Regions from separate parts of the Streptomyces sp. NPDC102451 genome, predicted to be linked through region 3. Evidence: riboswitches for the same ligand, from Rfam matches in the RefSeq annotation. Region 3 holds a riboswitch; each other region holds the start of a gene.
The links. A riboswitch is a leader RNA that binds a small molecule or an ion and turns the genes downstream of it on or off. The one in region 3 is predicted to bind cyclic di-AMP.

Region 1: another riboswitch for cyclic di-AMP. It lies ahead of ACIRD8_RS27225 (transglycosylase family protein); the one in region 3 lies ahead of ACIRD8_RS33320 (M23 family metallopeptidase).
Region 2: another riboswitch for cyclic di-AMP. It lies ahead of ACIRD8_RS26665 (peptidoglycan DD-metalloendopeptidase family protein); the one in region 3 lies ahead of ACIRD8_RS33320 (M23 family metallopeptidase).
Region 4: another riboswitch for cyclic di-AMP. It lies ahead of ACIRD8_RS29980 (M23 family metallopeptidase); the one in region 3 lies ahead of ACIRD8_RS33320 (M23 family metallopeptidase).

What each region holds. Positions count from the first base shown of each region.
Region 1 covers NZ_JBIWKD010000014.1:114,440-118,222, reverse strand. Annotated here, with positions in the region: gene ACIRD8_RS27230 (transglycosylase family protein) at 1-886, shown strand, start outside; cyclic di-AMP (ydaO/yuaA leader) riboswitch at 1,177-1,348, shown strand; gene ACIRD8_RS27225 (transglycosylase family protein) at 1,349-2,041, shown strand; gene eno (phosphopyruvate hydratase) at 2,370-3,656, shown strand; gene ACIRD8_RS27215 (septum formation initiator family protein) at 3,751-3,783, shown strand, end outside.
Region 2 covers NZ_JBIWKD010000013.1:213,928-217,710, forward strand. Annotated here, with positions in the region: gene ACIRD8_RS26660 (SGNH/GDSL hydrolase family protein) at 1-722, opposite strand, end outside; gene ACIRD8_RS26665 (peptidoglycan DD-metalloendopeptidase family protein) at 899-1,813, opposite strand; cyclic di-AMP (ydaO/yuaA leader) riboswitch at 1,819-1,990, opposite strand; gene ACIRD8_RS26670 (tyrosine-protein phosphatase) at 2,393-3,217, shown strand; gene ACIRD8_RS26675 (DUF6126 family protein) at 3,227-3,400, opposite strand; gene ACIRD8_RS26680 (helix-turn-helix domain-containing protein) at 3,473-3,783, opposite strand, start outside.
Region 3 covers NZ_JBIWKD010000022.1:94,245-98,027, forward strand. Annotated here, with positions in the region: partial or broken gene ACIRD8_RS33310 (TipAS antibiotic-recognition domain-containing protein) at 1-87, shown strand, start outside; gene ACIRD8_RS33315 (PP2C family protein-serine/threonine phosphatase) at 228-1,379, shown strand; cyclic di-AMP (ydaO/yuaA leader) riboswitch at 1,613-1,765, shown strand; gene ACIRD8_RS33320 (M23 family metallopeptidase) at 1,777-2,817, shown strand; gene ACIRD8_RS33325 (aldo/keto reductase) at 3,021-3,783, shown strand, end outside.
Region 4 covers NZ_JBIWKD010000017.1:122,684-126,466, forward strand. Annotated here, with positions in the region: gene ACIRD8_RS29975 (M16 family metallopeptidase) at 1-1,102, shown strand, start outside; cyclic di-AMP (ydaO/yuaA leader) riboswitch at 1,294-1,493, shown strand; gene ACIRD8_RS29980 (M23 family metallopeptidase) at 1,506-2,282, shown strand; gene ACIRD8_RS29985 (GntR family transcriptional regulator) at 2,506-3,204, shown strand; gene ACIRD8_RS29990 (HPr family phosphocarrier protein) at 3,377-3,658, opposite strand.

The DNA.
Region 1 (3,783 bases), on a different contig from region 3:
ATCGGCCATTGCCATCCCGCTGCTCGGCGCCGGAGGCGCGCAAGCCGCTGACGCGTCGACCTGGGACCGGGTCGCCGAATGCGAGAGCGGCGGCATGTGGAGTGCCGACCTCGGCAACGGCTACTACGGCGGTCTGCAGTTCTCGCAGGACACATGGTCGGCGTACGGCGGCACGGCGTTCGCGCCCCGGGCCGACCTCGCCAGCCGCTCGCAGCAGATCTCGGTCGCGGAGAAGGTCCTGGACGACAAGGGACCGCAGGCGTGGCCGAGCTGCGCGGTGATCTCCGGTCTCGCCCTGGACGGGACGCTGCCGGGTATCGACCCGGGCGGCGAGCCCTCCGCGGAGCCCTCGGACACCGCGACGCCGTCCGAGACCCCCTCCGCCGAGCCCTCGGACACCGCGACCCCGTCCGGGACCCCCTCGTCCGAAGCGCCGGACCCGTCGGACGCCTCCGACGGCACGGCGGACAAGGGGGACGAGGACGGCGCGTCGCCGTCGGCCACCCCGTCCCCCGAGGCCTCCGGGAAGTCCGGCGCCTCGAAGGGCGACGGCGGGACGGCCGGCAAGCACCGCGGCACGCCCGCCCCCGAGGCGGGCGAGGGATCGGGCCCGGACGACGGGCGCGAGTCCGGCCGGCACGCCTCGCGCGGTGAATCCGAGGCGCGTCAGGGTGCGGAGGGGACGTACACCGTCCGCGAGGGCGACAACCTCTGGGCGATCGCCGACGCGCAGGATCTCCGCGGCGGCTGGCCCGCGCTCTACGAGGCCAACAAGGACGAGCTGGGCTCCGACCCGGACCTGATCCTTCCCGGCCAGAGCCTGGACCTCCTCGGCCTCGGGTCCGACGCGCAGGACGCGCCGTCGGAGACCGCCGCCGCCAACTGATCAAAAGCAGGAAAACACCCCGAAATCAGGGGTAGTTCAGAGGCCTATGTCCACTTATGCGTAAGTGAGACATGGGTCTCTTTGCTTGAACTGTTGCGGCCGGTCCGTCCGATCCGTCCATATTGGCTCCGACCTGCGTAAACGGATGTTCACCTTGGATCGGTTCGGGCTGATTGGTCGTTATGTCCATCTTTGAATGTGGGGGTTGCGTGTGTTTACGGTCGGAGCCGCTCGCACCGCGGGCACCTTCGACCGTCACGCCGAATCCTGCCGTCGGCCGAAGGGGACCGACGCGTAAAGCGCCGTAGGCAGGAGCGGGGGACCCAGGTAAGCGCCGGACCCGGCCGTCGGAAGACGGGCGGAGGTACGGCTAGGGGTGAAGTCGTCCGCGAGTGGGGGCGACCGGGCAACTCACAGGCCCGAACCCGACAGCTCACCTCGTAGGCGTCGGTGAGGAGAACCATGCTGCTTTCCAGCAAGGGCAAGCACCGTCGCCCGTCCAAGGCCGTCCGTGTCGCGACCCTGGCCGGTGTCACCGGTGCCGCCGTCGCCGTACCGCTGATGGGCGCGACCGGCGCCTCCGCCGCCTCCGTCGAGACCTGGGACGCCGTCGCCCAGTGCGAGTCCGGTGGCAACTGGTCCATCAACACCGGCAACGGTTACTACGGCGGCCTGCAGTTCTCGCAGTCCAGCTGGGCCGCCGCCGGCGGTACGCAGTACGCCGCGCGTGCCGACCTGGCCTCCAAGGACCAGCAGATAGCCGCCGCCGAGAAGCTCCTCGACCTGCAGGGCCCGGGTGCCTGGGCCTGCGCCGGGGCCGGCGGCCTGACGAACGACGGTGTGGACCCGGGTGTCGACACCGGCTCCTCGAAGAACGGCGACACGGCCCCGCAGGCCGCGCCGGAGCGCAAGGCCGAGCAGCCCACCACGCGCAGCGAGAAGCGCACGGCCGCCGAGAAGACCGTCACCACCCCGACCGGCGAGAAGGTCGAGAAGGGCGACGGCGAGTACAAGGTCAAGGCCGGCGACACCCTCAGTAAGATCGCCGACGCGAAGAAGGTCAAGGGCGGCTGGGCGAAGCTGTTCAAGCTGAACGACGACATCGTCGACGACGCCGACCTGATCTTCCCGGGTCAGCAGCTCCACCTGAAGTAGCCGGAAACGGCCCGGGGTCTTCCTCCTGCCCCGGAGACCCGGCCCGGCGCGCAGACCCCCCGCGCGCCGGGCCGGGGTCGTGTCCGGACCCCTGCGGCCGTCGCGCTCGGGGGCGGGGCGCGGGCCCGCCGTGGAGGTGAGTGTTCAACAGTTGTGGTTACCCGTCAGTAAATTTCTGGAGCTTTGCCCGGAATGCAGGTCCTTGGGTCCTTTTTCGTCCCAGGGGACGGGCGGACGGCCGACGGAGCGTGCCGAGCCGGTTAGGCTCGTGGCGCAAGGCCACAGTGACCCTGCACAACCAGTGTCAGATCCCAGAAGGAGATGCCTCGTGCCGTCCATCGACGTCGTCGTAGCCAGGGAAATCCTCGACTCCCGGGGCAACCCCACGGTCGAGGTCGAGGTTGGCCTCGACGACGGCAGCACGGGACGTGCTGCTGTTCCGTCCGGCGCCTCCACCGGTGCGTTCGAGGCCATTGAGCTTCGCGACGGGGACCCCAACCGTTACCAGGGCAAGGGCGTCGAGAAGGCCGTCCTCGCCGTGATCGAGCAGATCGGCCCGGAGCTCGTCGGTTACGACGCCACCGAGCAGCGCCTCATCGACCAGGCGATGTTCGACCTGGACGCCACCGAGAACAAGGGCTCCCTCGGCGCCAACGCCATCCTCGGCGTCTCGCTGGCCGTGGCGCACGCCGCGTCCGAGGCGTCCGACCTCCCGCTGTTCCGCTACCTCGGCGGCCCGAACGCGCACCTGCTGCCCGTTCCGATGATGAACATCCTGAACGGCGGCTCGCACGCCGACTCCAACGTGGACATCCAGGAGTTCATGATCGCGCCGATCGGCGCCGAGTCCTTCTCCGAGGCCCTTCGCTGGGGCGCGGAGATCTACCACACGCTGAAGAAGGTCCTGAAGACCAAGGGCCTGTCCACCGGCCTCGGTGACGAGGGCGGCTTCGCCCCCAACCTGGAGTCCAACCGCGCCGCCCTCGACCTCATCCTGGAGGCCGTCAAGGAGGCCGGTTACGTCCCGGGCCGCGACATCGCGCTCGCGCTCGACGTCGCCGCGTCCGAGTTCTACAAGGACGGCGTCTACGAGTTCGAGGGCAAGTCCCGCTCGGCCGCCGAGATGACCGAGTACTACGAGGAGCTCGTCTCCGCGTACCCGCTGGTCTCCATCGAGGACCCGCTGTACGAGGACGACTGGGCGGGCTGGAAGGTCATCACCGACAAGCTCGGCTCCAAGGTGCAGATCGTCGGTGACGACCTGTTCGTCACCAACCCGGAGCGCCTCGCCCGTGGCATCGAGGAGGGCTCGGCCAACGCCCTGCTCGTCAAGGTGAACCAGATCGGTTCGCTGACCGAGACCCTGGACGCCGTCGAGCTGGCCCAGCGCAACGGCTTCAAGTGCATGATGTCCCACCGCTCCGGTGAGACCGAGGACGTCACCATCGCCGACCTCGCCGTCGCGGTGAACTGCGGCCAGATCAAGACCGGCGCCCCGGCCCGCTCGGACCGCGTCGCCAAGTACAACCAGCTGCTGCGCATCGAGGAGATCCTCGACGACGCCGCGGTGTACGCCGGTCGTTCGGCGTTCCCGCGGTTCCGCTTCGAGGGCTGACAGCCCGAGTCCGGAGCACCAGCCTCCGTCCGTCCCCGCATCCGGTCCCGTACCGTGTGCGGGGACGGACGTGCGTAACGGGGAGGCGTGAGACATGGCCGGGAAGGACCGCGACCGGTTCTCCACC
Region 2 (3,783 bases), on a different contig from region 3:
ATGTCGTCGCGCCGGACCTCGAGCGCTCCGCGCTGTACCTGCGGGGGCCACACCTGGTCGGGGTCGGCCGGCACCTCGAGGCCGAGGACCTGGGCGGCGCGCAGGGCGACCCGGGTGTGCCCCTCCGCCGAGAGGTGCAGCCGGTCGTTGTCCCAGGCCCGCCGGTCCTGCACGGACCGCAGGGACCACAGGTCCAGCACCGGGCAGTCGTAGCGATCGGCGATGGACCGGACATGCGCGGTGTACATGGCGATCTTGCCCCGCAGATGCTTGAGCACGGGGATGCCACGCGTGTCGAAGCCGGTGGTGACCATGACGGTGCCGACCGCCTGGGTCAGGTCGGCGACCGCACGCTCGAAGCGTTCGGCCACGTCGTCCGGGTCGGAACCGGGACGGAGGATGTCGTTGCCGCCCGCGCAGAAGCTCACCAGATCAGGTGCCAGCTCCTTGGCGCGGGGGACCTGTTCCTCGACTATCTGGTCGAGGAGGCGTCCGCGTACGGCGAGATTGGCGTACCGGAAGTTCCCGTGCATGTCGTCCGCGGGGGCGACCACCGCATCAGGGACCGGGAGCTGGTCCGCCAGGAGGACCGCGAACCGGTCGGCCCAGCCGACGAGCGTGCCTCCGGGGCCGGGGTCTCCGACGCCCTCGGTGAAGCTGTCGCCAATCGCTGCGTACGACCCGATGATGCCTCGTGTTTTGTTTCTCGAATCGTCTGCCACAAGGGCTTATCTTGCACCTTCGATTGTGACCTACGCGACCGTAATAAGGGGTTGACGGGTGGTGAGAAAGACCACCCGGTCAGTTTTTGGTAAAGCCGGAATAAGGAGAGGGGCGGTGCGCCGCTGCGCACCGCCCCTCTCCTTCAGTCCGAGATGGGACCCTCGGGTGGTGTGTCTCAGATGGAGACGCCGTGCGAACGCAGGTAGGCGATCGGGTCGACGTCCGAGCCGTAGCTCGGGCCGGTCCGGACCTCGAAGTGGAGGTGCGGGCCGGTGGAGTTGCCGGTGGTGCCGGAGAGGCCGATCTGCTGGCCGCCGGTGACGGTCTGGCCGGCCGAGACCTCGAGCGAGGACAGGTGCGCGTACTGGGAGTACATGCCGTCGCTGTGCTGGATGACGACCTCGTTGCCGTACGAGCCGCTCCAGCCGGCGGAGACCACGGTGCCCTCGCCGATGGACCGGACGCTGGTGCCTGAGGCCGCCTGGAAGTCGGAGCCGGTGTGGTAGCCGCTGGACCAGCTGGCGCCCGAGGCGCGGTACTGGGTGGTGACGTTGGGGTTCTCGACCGGGGTGGTCCAGCCCGAGGTGTTGCTCTCGGAGGCGCCGGAGTCGGCGGTCTCCTCGGCCGGAGCAGCCGCCTCCTTGACGGGAGCAGCCGTCTTCTCGGCCGGAGCGGCCTTCTTCGCGGCCGACGGGGCCGACTTGGAGGGCGTGGCGTCGGCGGAGCCGGATGCCTTGGCGCCGATGGTCAGCTTCAGGCCCGGCCGGATCAGGCTCGGGTTCTCGCCGACGACGTCACGGTTGTCCTGGTACAGCTTCTGCCAGCCGCCCTTGACCTTCTGGTCGGCCGCTATCTTCACCAGGTAGTCGCCGGAGACCACGGAGTAGGTCTTCGGGGCACTCTTCGCCGCGGAGGCGGGGGCGCCGTGCGCGGCGGCGGACGTGGAGGCCGGTGCGGCCTGCTCGGCCGCGTTGGCGCCGGTGGCGCCGATCAGCGGGAGGGCGAGTACGGCGCCGCCGGTCCCCGCGGCAAGGACGCCTCGGGAGATCGGGCCGGTCTTCGTACGACGGTGCTTGCCTTTTGCGGGCATGGGGCTTTTCCTCTCCGGCGCCTGCGAGGTGAGCTGTCGGGTTCGGACTGGAGATGCCCGGCCGCACTGTGCGCGACTTGACCCCTAGCCGTACCGGATCCCTCCGGCCGGCGGCCTACCTGGTTCCCCCGCTCCTGCCACACGTGAGTCGTTGCGGATTCCGGGCGGCGGCAGGATTAGGCGTTCCGTCCGGATTGACCGTGACCGTAAGCGAGCCGGGACGCCGCGAACAAGCCACGGATTGTGAAGCGGAATCCACGCTTCAATTCCGGTGCGGAATTACCGTCACACTCCGTGGATTACCGATCTTGGCTTTCCGCGCGGCGTCAGGAATACCCCTCGGCATCCTCGCCACACACCGTCACGGATATGATCCCGCTCACCTCACTCACACCATCTCCCGTACAAGCGGGGCGTGTTCTGCTAAATGCACCAATACGGACATGGCGCGACCTTCGCCCCATGAGGGAGACCGGGGCCACGGCGACCGGGACGGCTGCGCGATGCAGCTATGTCGTATCGTCGCGGGCGTGCCCCGTCGGCGAGCGGCGCCGACGCCCGACACCCCCAGGAGCCCTTGTGACGCAGCTGCCAGAGGTCCCGCCGGCCGGCCCCGAGCCGACGGACGTCGACCTGTCCGGTGTCCGCAACTTCCGTGACGTCGGCGGGCTTCCGACCGCCGACGGCCGCACCGTGCGGTACGGGCGCCTCTACCGCAGCGGTCACCTCGCCCACGCCACCGAGTCCGACGCAGCCTTCCTCTCCGGACTCGGCCTGCACACGATCTTCGACTTCCGCAATGCGGCCGACCACAAGCTCGACGGTCTCGACGTGGAGCTGCCCGGCGTCCGGAATGTCAGCATTCCTCTCTCCGACCCGGCGGACGGCGCGGAGTTCTGGCGGCTGGTGCGCGACGGGAACATCCAGCAGTTGCGCTCGATCCTGGCCGACGGCAAGGGAACGGCGAGGATGGTCGCCTCGTACCGTTCGATCATCAAGGACCGCACCGCCGAACACAGCCGCGTACTGCACGCGCTGGCCGAGGACAGCGTGCCGGCGCTGATGCACTGTGCGGCGGGCAAGGACCGGGCCGGCCTTTCGGTCGCGGTCTCGCTGCTCGCGGTCGGTGTCGAGAAGGAGGCCATCGAGGCCGACTACCTCAAGTCGAACGACGCGCACCGCCGCTACAAGGTGCGGCGCAGCGACACCTCGCCGGTGGGAATGTCCGACGAGGTGATGGAACTGCTCAATCCGCTCTTCGGTGCCCGCGCCGAGTACCTCACCGCGGCGCTCGACACCATCGACGAGATCTGGGGCAGCGCGGACCGCTATTTCCTGGAAGGGCTGAAGATCAGCCACGAGACCCGCGCGAAGCTGCGTGAGCGCCTCGTCGAAGGCGCGTGACGCCGTCGGTCAGCCTTTGCCGGCCACGGTGAAGAGGAGGTAGAGGAAGCCCGCGACGACGTGTCCGGCCACCAGGTAGGCGAAGAGCCGGATCACGACGCCGCGGGGCATCCGCCGCTCCTGTGTGTCCGCACTCTTCGGCCTGCGCGGGGTGAGCGGGTCGTAGTGCTCCGAATCGGACATGACAGTCCTCTCTTCCGGCCGCTCGGACCGGGGGGCAGGGGCGAAGGGTGTGCGTGGGGGGGGCGTGCGGGATCAGAGCCGGTGCATGCCGCTGCCCAGGCACAGCTCGGCGGCCGGGCTCTGCAGCAGCGTGTGGACGAAGAGCAGGCGCGCCCCGCCGGTGCCGAGCGCGGCGATCCGGTGCGGGGTGAGCGAGTCGAAGTGCGCACTGTCCCCCGGGTCGAGGTCGTGCACGCTCTCGCCGAGCACGACCCGGAGCCTGCCGTCGAGGACGTACAGCCACTCCTCCCCGGGGTGGACGCGCACGAGGTCGCCCTCGGCGCCGTACGGGACACGGACGTGCAGCGCCTGCATGGCGCGGCCGGGTGCGCCCGCCTGCCGGT
Region 3 (3,783 bases):
AGGAACTACGATCGCTGCGGGGACGGAACCGCCGTCTTCGTACGGGACGCACTGACGATCTACGCGCGGCACCGGCTCTCCGACTGACCACCGGACGGCGGGACCTGCGGCGCGCTCCTCCCTTCGGCCGATGGGGATTCGCCGTTCGGCGCGGCTCCGGCCGGCCTGGGCGGGGCGCGGTACCGTCCGCACCCGTGGGTGGAGCGGGCAGGAGTGCACACGTGGGGATGCGGGACGGACGCCGGGGGAGCGCTGACGGGAGCGACCGTTCCCGGTGGTTCGTGCGCGTGCTGCCCGCCCTGATGATCTGCGTCGGTGTGATCTTCGACCTCGTGACGCCGACCGAGGTCACCGCCGTGCCGCTCTTCGCCGCCGCTCCGCTGATCGCCGCCCCGTTCTTCTCGCTGGCCAGCACCGTCCGCATCGGGGTGACCGCGATCCTCGTGGTGCTCGCCATCCGGATCTCCGACGGCGCGCTGGGCCGGATCGTGCCGATCACCGACCTGTTCACGCTGGTCACCGTTGCCGCGCTCTCCCTCGTCATCAACCGGGTCGTGCGCCGCAGGAACGAGCAGCTGGCCTCGGCCAGGTTCGTCGCGGAGACCGCGATGCGCGCGGTGCTCCCGACGCCCGAGGACCGGATCGGCGGGCTGCTGGTCGCGGCGCGGTACGAGGCGGCCCAGGCGGACGAGTTCGTCGGCGGAGACCTGTACGCCGTCGCGGACACGCCGTTCGGGGTGCGCCTGGTCCTCGGGGACGTACGGGGCAAGGGGCTGGACGCCGTGGCGGCGGTGGCCGTCGTGATCGGCGCGTTCCGGGAGGCCGCCGAGCAGGAGCTGTCGCTGGAGGGGGTGGTCCAGCGGCTGGAGCGGGCGCTGGCCCGTGAGGGATCGCGGCGGGGCGGGCTCGACTCCATGGAGGGGTTCGTCACCGCCGTCCTCGCGGAGATCCCGTCCGGCTCGGACACCCTGCGGATCGTCAACCGCGGGCACCCCGAGCCGCTCGTGCTGCACCAGGACGGGGCGCTGGACGTGCTGGCGCCGACGGTGCCCGCCCTGCCGCTCGGGATGGGGCTGGGGGTGTGGCCGGACCGGGCGGACGAGTGGGCGCTGCCGGCCGGGTCGATGTTCCTGGCGTTCACCGACGGGCTGTCCGAGGCGCGGGACGCGAAGGGCGCCTTCTACGACCCGGCGGCCCGGCTGCGCGGCCGGATCTTCCCGGGGCCCGAAGAACTGCTGTCCGCGCTCACCGACGACGTACGGCTGCACACCGGAGGCCGGTCGACGGACGACCTGGCGCTCCTCGCGGTGGGCCGTCCGGCGCGGGGTCAGCAGGAGCGGCGGACGACGGTGAAGATCGTGGGGCGGGACCGTGGATGACCGGTCGCGACTTTCGGTAGTCGAAAGACCTCGCTCCGCATAACATTTGACGCAACGTCAGAAACTGCTGGCCGGATAAGTGGCACTCAACTCGCCCGTTTGCGCCCGTTTGACCCCTGAAAGTCCAGGCCAGGGCCATGACTGATCTATGGGAACAGCTTGGAATCGGACCCGGGTGTCTATTAACGTTCGATAACGCAGCGCGGTTGTACCCGCCGTCGCAAGAGACGGCACCGTGCGCAGCGCCGAATTCCGCAAGGGAACCGGGGAACCACCTACATGGGGTGAATCGGACACCTGTGTCTCGTGAGAGGCAGAGGCGCCCGTAGGAGACCTTCCTGCTCCGAACCCGTCAGCTAACCCGGTAGGCGAGAAGGAAGGAAAGGAGTGCGCCCACGTGGCGTCCAATCAGCCTGCCCCCGAGGCCCCGTCATCCTTCAGGACCGACAGTCTCGGTGATGAGGACAGGACCTGGGAGGAATGGAACCCCACCGAGGAGTCCATCCGTCCCGTACGCGGCCGGCACCGCGTTGCGAAGCAGCGGGGTCTCGCCCGTAGCTCCACCGTCCTCGGCGTCGGCGTCATCGCGGCCGTCGGAGCGGGTGGCATGGCCACCGCCCAGAGCAAGCCGCCGGTCTCCATTTCTCTTCCCGATTCCATCGCGGACAATCTCCCCGACGCCAAGTCCCTTCCCGGCGTGGGCGCGTTCATGTCCGGCGATTCCGACTCGGACCACGAGACGGTCGCCGCGTCCTCCCCGCTGACCAGCGCCGGCATCACCGCCGCCGAGGCCGAGCAGGGCACCACGGACGCCGGCGAGGCGCTCCGCGCCCGCATCCTCCAGCAGGCCGAGCAGCAGCAGGCCGGAGCCGACGCCGAGGCCAAGGCCGCGGAGGAGCAGGCGGCGGCCGAGGCCGCCGCGGCCGAGGCGGCGAAGCAGCAGAGCGACGCCGAGGCGAAGGCCGCCGCGAAGAAGAAGGCGGCCGAAGAGGCGGCGAAGAAGAAGGCCGAGGCCGAGCGCCTCGCCAAGCTCGCCGCCAGCTACGCCGTCCCGACCTCCTCGTACACCATCACCTCGACCTTCGGTCAGGCCGGTTCGATGTGGTCGTCCGGCTACCACACCGGGCTGGACTTCGCGGCCCCGACCGGCACCCCGGTCAAGGCCGTGCACAGCGGCACCGTGAAGTCGGCCGGCTGGTCCGGCTCGTACGGCTACCGCACGGTCCTGGAGCTCGATGACGGCACGGAGATCTGGTACTGCCACCAGTCCTCGATGGACGTCACCGCCGGACAGAAGGTCACCACGGGCGACACCATCGGCCGTGTCGGCGCCACCGGCAACGTGACGGGCCCGCATCTCCACCTGGAGGTCCACACCGCGGACGGCTCGGGCGTCGACCCGATGAGCTGGCTGCGCGGCAAGGGCCTCACCATCTGAGGGCTGCCCCCCTCGGACCCCGGCGCACCGGAACCCCGGCGGCCCTGACGCACGACCCCCCGACGTCAGGGCCGCCGGTCTGTCCGCAACCGGGCGGCCCCTGGAACTCGGCCCCTGGAACTCGGCGCCAGGACCTCGGCGCCAGGGCCCGGCGTGGCCCGCGTACCGGAATAGTCGGTTCAGCCGGCTGGTTGTCCCCGGGTATGACATCTCTGCGCCCGCTCGGTTCATCGAGCCTCCAGGTCTTCCCCCTCGCCCTCGGCGGCAACGTCTTCGGCTGGACGGCCGACGAGGACCGCTCCTTCGCCGTCCTCGACGCGTACGTGGCGGCCGGCGGCAACTTCGTCGACACCGCCGACGCCTACTCCGCCTGGGTCCCGGGCAACGAGGGCGGCGAGTCGGAGACCATCATCGGCAAGTGGCTGGCGGCCCGTTCCCGCCGCGACGATGTCGTCATCGCCACCAAGGTCGGATCCCATCCCGCGTACAAGGGGCTCTCGCCGGCCACCATCAAGGGGGCGGCGGAGGCGTCGCTGCGCCGGCTCGGCACCGACCACATCGACCTCTACTACACACACTTCGACGACGAGAGCGTCCCGGTCGAGGAGATCGTCACCGCGCTCGACCAGCTGGTCAAGGCCGGTACGGTGCGGGAGATCGCCGCCTCCAACATCAGCCCCGAGCGGCTCCGGGCCTCCCTGGACTTCTCCGAGCGCGAGGGCCTGGCCCGTTACGTCGCACTGCAGCCGCACTACAACCTCGTCTCGCGCGACACCTACGAGGGCGCGCTCCAGGACACGGCGGCCGGTGCCGGTCTCGCGGCCGTCCCGTACTTCGCACTCGCCTCGGGCTTCCTCACCGGCAAGTACCGGCCGGGGGCGTCGGTCGAGAGCGCACGGGCCGAGGGCGCGGGCAAGCACCTGGAGACCGAGCGCGGGCGCAGGGTGCTCACGGCGCTCGACAGGA
Region 4 (3,783 bases), on a different contig from region 3:
CGCCCACGCGGACCACCCCGGTGTCCGCGTCTCCCTGGAGGTCCCGGCCTCCCGGCTGGCCAAGGCCCTCGGCCTGGTCGCCGAGGCGCTGCGGGCCCCGGCCTTCTCGGAGAGCGAGATCGAGCGTCTGGTGGGCAACCGCCTCGACGAGATCCCCCACGAGCAGGCCAACCCCGCCATGCGGGCCGCCAAGCAGCTCTCCAAGGAGCTCTTCCCCGCCACCGCACGGATGTCGCGCCCGCGCAGGGGCACCGAGGAGACCGTCGGGCGGATCGACGCCGCCGCCGTACGCGCCTTCTACGACGCCCATGTCCGCCCGTCCACGGCGACCGCGGTCGTCGTCGGGGACCTCACCGGGGTGGACCTGGACGCGCTGCTCTCCGACACCGTCGGGGACTGGTCGGGCAACGCGGGCCAGGCCCGGCCCGTCCCCCCGATCACCGCGGACGACTCCGGTCGTGTGGTCATCGTGAACCGTCCCGGCGCCGTGCAGACGCAGCTGCTGATCGGCCGGATCGGCGCGGACCGGCACGACAGCGTGTGGCCCGCCCAGGTCCTCGGCACCTACTGCCTGGGAGGCACCCTCACCTCCCGGCTGGACCGCGTGCTGCGCGAGGAGAAGGGCTACACCTACGGCGTCCGGGCCTTCGGACAGGTGCTGCGCTCGACGGCGCCCGGCTCCTCCGCGGGGGCGACCGGCGCTGCGATGCTCGCCATCAGCGGTTCCGTGGACACGGAGTCGACCGGCCCCGCGCTCGACGACCTCTGGAAGGTCCTGCGCACCCTGGCGGCCGAGGGGCTCACCGACGCCGAGCGCGAGACCGCCGTGCAGAACCTCGTGGGCGTGGCCCCGCTGAAGTACGAGACGGCGGCCTCCGTCGCGGGCACCCTGGCCGACCAGGTGGAGCAGCACCTGCCGGACGACTACCAGGCCGAGCTGTACGCGCGCCTGGCCGCGACCGGCACGGTCGAGGCGACCGCCGCCGTGGTCAACGCGTTCCCGGTCGACCGGCTGGTCACCGTGCTGGTCGGGGACGCCGCGCAGATCAAGGAGCCCGTGGAGGCACTCGGCATCGGCGAGGTGTCGGTCGTCAACGGCTGACGGAACGGGACATGACGGACCCCGGCGGGGGCACTCCCGCCGGGGTTCTGTCATTTGTCCGTTTTGAAAAGAAGGTTGGCATTCGTCCTGTGGGATGGGTGACAAAAGGTCCTTTCCGTTTGGCGGGGCCGAGGGGCGCGCTCTAGCGTCGGCTCGGCTGTCCGCCGGACGAATGCCGCATCCGCGGCGCCGGACAGTCATCGCCGAGTCCCCGTCAGGCGCGAGCCTGGGGAGCCGGGGACCCATGAAGTCCCTGGGGTGAATCGGATCCCTGCACCTCGTCGAGGGCCCAGTGATCCGTAGGAGACCTTCCTGCTCCGAACCCTCCCCCAAGGCCTAAAGGGCCAGGGGGCGCCCCCTGCTAACCCGGTAGGCGAGAAGGAAGGAAAGGACCAGCCCCTCCATGGCGTTCATCCGTGCCACCGGGAAGCACCGTGCCCCGAGCCGCCTGACGCGCAGGAGCGCCAAGGTCGCCGGCGTCGCCACCCTGGCCGCCACCGGCGTCATCGGTGCCACTGCCTCCCCGGCCCTCGCCGCGGATTCCGAGGCCGTCACCGCCACCGGACTGACCCAGACCGTCGCCCTCGACACCACCCTCGCCGCCCAGATCGAGGCCCAGGCGAAGGCACAGAAGCACCAGGCCGACGTCGCCGCGAAGGCCGCGGCCAAGGCGAAGGCGAAGGCCGAGGCCAAGCGCAAGGCGGAGGCCCGTGCCAAGGAGACCCGCGAGGAGAAGGCGCGCGCCGCCCGCGCCGCCGAGCGCGCCCGGCTGAACTCCTTCCACCTCCCGGTCGCCGGCTCCCACGTGACCACCGGCTACAAGTCCGGCGGCGCGCTCTGGTCCTCCGGCAGCCACTCCGGCGTGGACTTCCAGGCGGCGTCCGGCACCTCCGTCGTCGCGGTCGGCGCCGGCACGGTCGTCGAGGCCGGCTGGGGCGGCGCGTACGGCAACAACATCGTGCTCCGGATGAAGGACGGCACGTACACCCAGTACGGCCATCTCTCCTCGATCGGCGTCTCCGTCGGCCAGAGCGTCGGCTCGGGCGAGCGGATAGGCCTCTCCGGCTCGACCGGCAACTCCACCGGTCCGCACCTGCACTTCGAGGCCCGGACCACCCCCGAGTACGGCTCGGACATGGACCCCGTCGCCTACCTCCGCGCCCACGGCGTCCAGGTCTGACCCCACGCCGCACCACAGCGCTCCGACGAAGGCCCCGGCACCCGCCGGGGCCTTCGCCGCGTTCGGGGGCGGACGCGCGACGAAGCCCCCGCGGAAGTGCTCCCTGGCCAAAAGATATCCATGGATTCCACCCCGCCATCGGAAATTCCGGCCGGTTGCAATAGAGTCACAGAACAGGCGTCGATCGGCCGCGTTTCGCGGGGATTAAGGCGGAGGTTCGGACATGCGCATTCCCGCGCATTCGGTATGCACGGCAATCCGTGACGACATCGTCTCCGGTGTCTTCGAACGCGGCAGCCGCCTCACCGAGGAGGTGCTCGCGCGTCGCTACGGCGTCTCCCGCGTCCCCGTGCGCGAGGCGCTGCGCACCCTGGAGTCCGAGGGGTTCGTCGTCACGCGCCGGCACGCCGGCGCCTGTGTCGCCGAGCCCACGGAGCAGGAGGCCGCCGACCTCCTGGAGATCCGCATGCTCCTGGAGCCCCTCGGGGCGGCCCGCGCGGCCCAGCGGCGCACCGAGGCGCACCTCAAGGTGCTCCGCGGCCTGGTCAGGCTGGGTCAGGAGCGTGTGCGCCGGGGCGAGGGGGAGGATCTGCGCTCCCTGGGCGGCTGGTTCCACGAGACGCTGGCGCAGGCCTCCGGCAGCCCCGCGCTGATCGCGCTGCTGACCCAGCTCCGGCACAAGATCGCCTGGATGTACGCCGTCGAGCAGCCCGCCCGTCCCGCGGACTCCTGGGCCGAGCACGGCGCTCTCGTCGACGCCGTGGCGCGCCGCGACCCGGAGCGGGCCAGGGCGCTCGCCACCCAGCACGCCGAGCGGGCCACCGCGGCGCACCGGCTGCGACGCCCTCCCGTCCACACGCCGGGCGCGGCCCGGGTGAGGACTTCGCAACACCCCGTAAACACCGCGGGTGTCCGTCATTAACAATTGCGCCGTATACAAAGAGGGCCGTTATCGCAGGGCTTTATTTCTGCTGCCCTGAATCGGATTTTCCGGGGCTCCGGCCGCCCCGTACGGGAAACGGAAAAAGCCGCGGCTCCCGGTGGGGATGCCGCGGCTTTTCCGCAGAAAGAAATCCGGTTCGAAGTGGCCGGAATCAGACGGTCTCCGGGAGCTCCTCGAGCCCCTCGGTGACCAGCTTCGCCAGACGGTCCAGGGCGGCCTCGGCGTTGTCCGCCTCGGACGCGAGCACGATCTCCTCGCCGCCCTGGGCACCCAGGCCGAGCACCGCGAGCATGGAGGCGGCGTTCACCGGGTTGCCGTCCGCCTTGGCGATCGTCACGGGGACGCCGGAGGCCGTGGCGGCACGGACGAAGATGGAAGCGGGGCGGGCGTGCAGGCCCTCGGCCCAACCGACGTTGACGCGGCGCTCAGCCATGGTTCTGCCCTTCACGTATCAATGGGTTGTCTAGACCAGTCTCTCATGCAGTGCGGCATCGCTGTGCCCGGCGTCGCCGCCGGCCGTCCACCGCCCGCCGGCCCCCTCAGCGTGCCCCTGCCGCG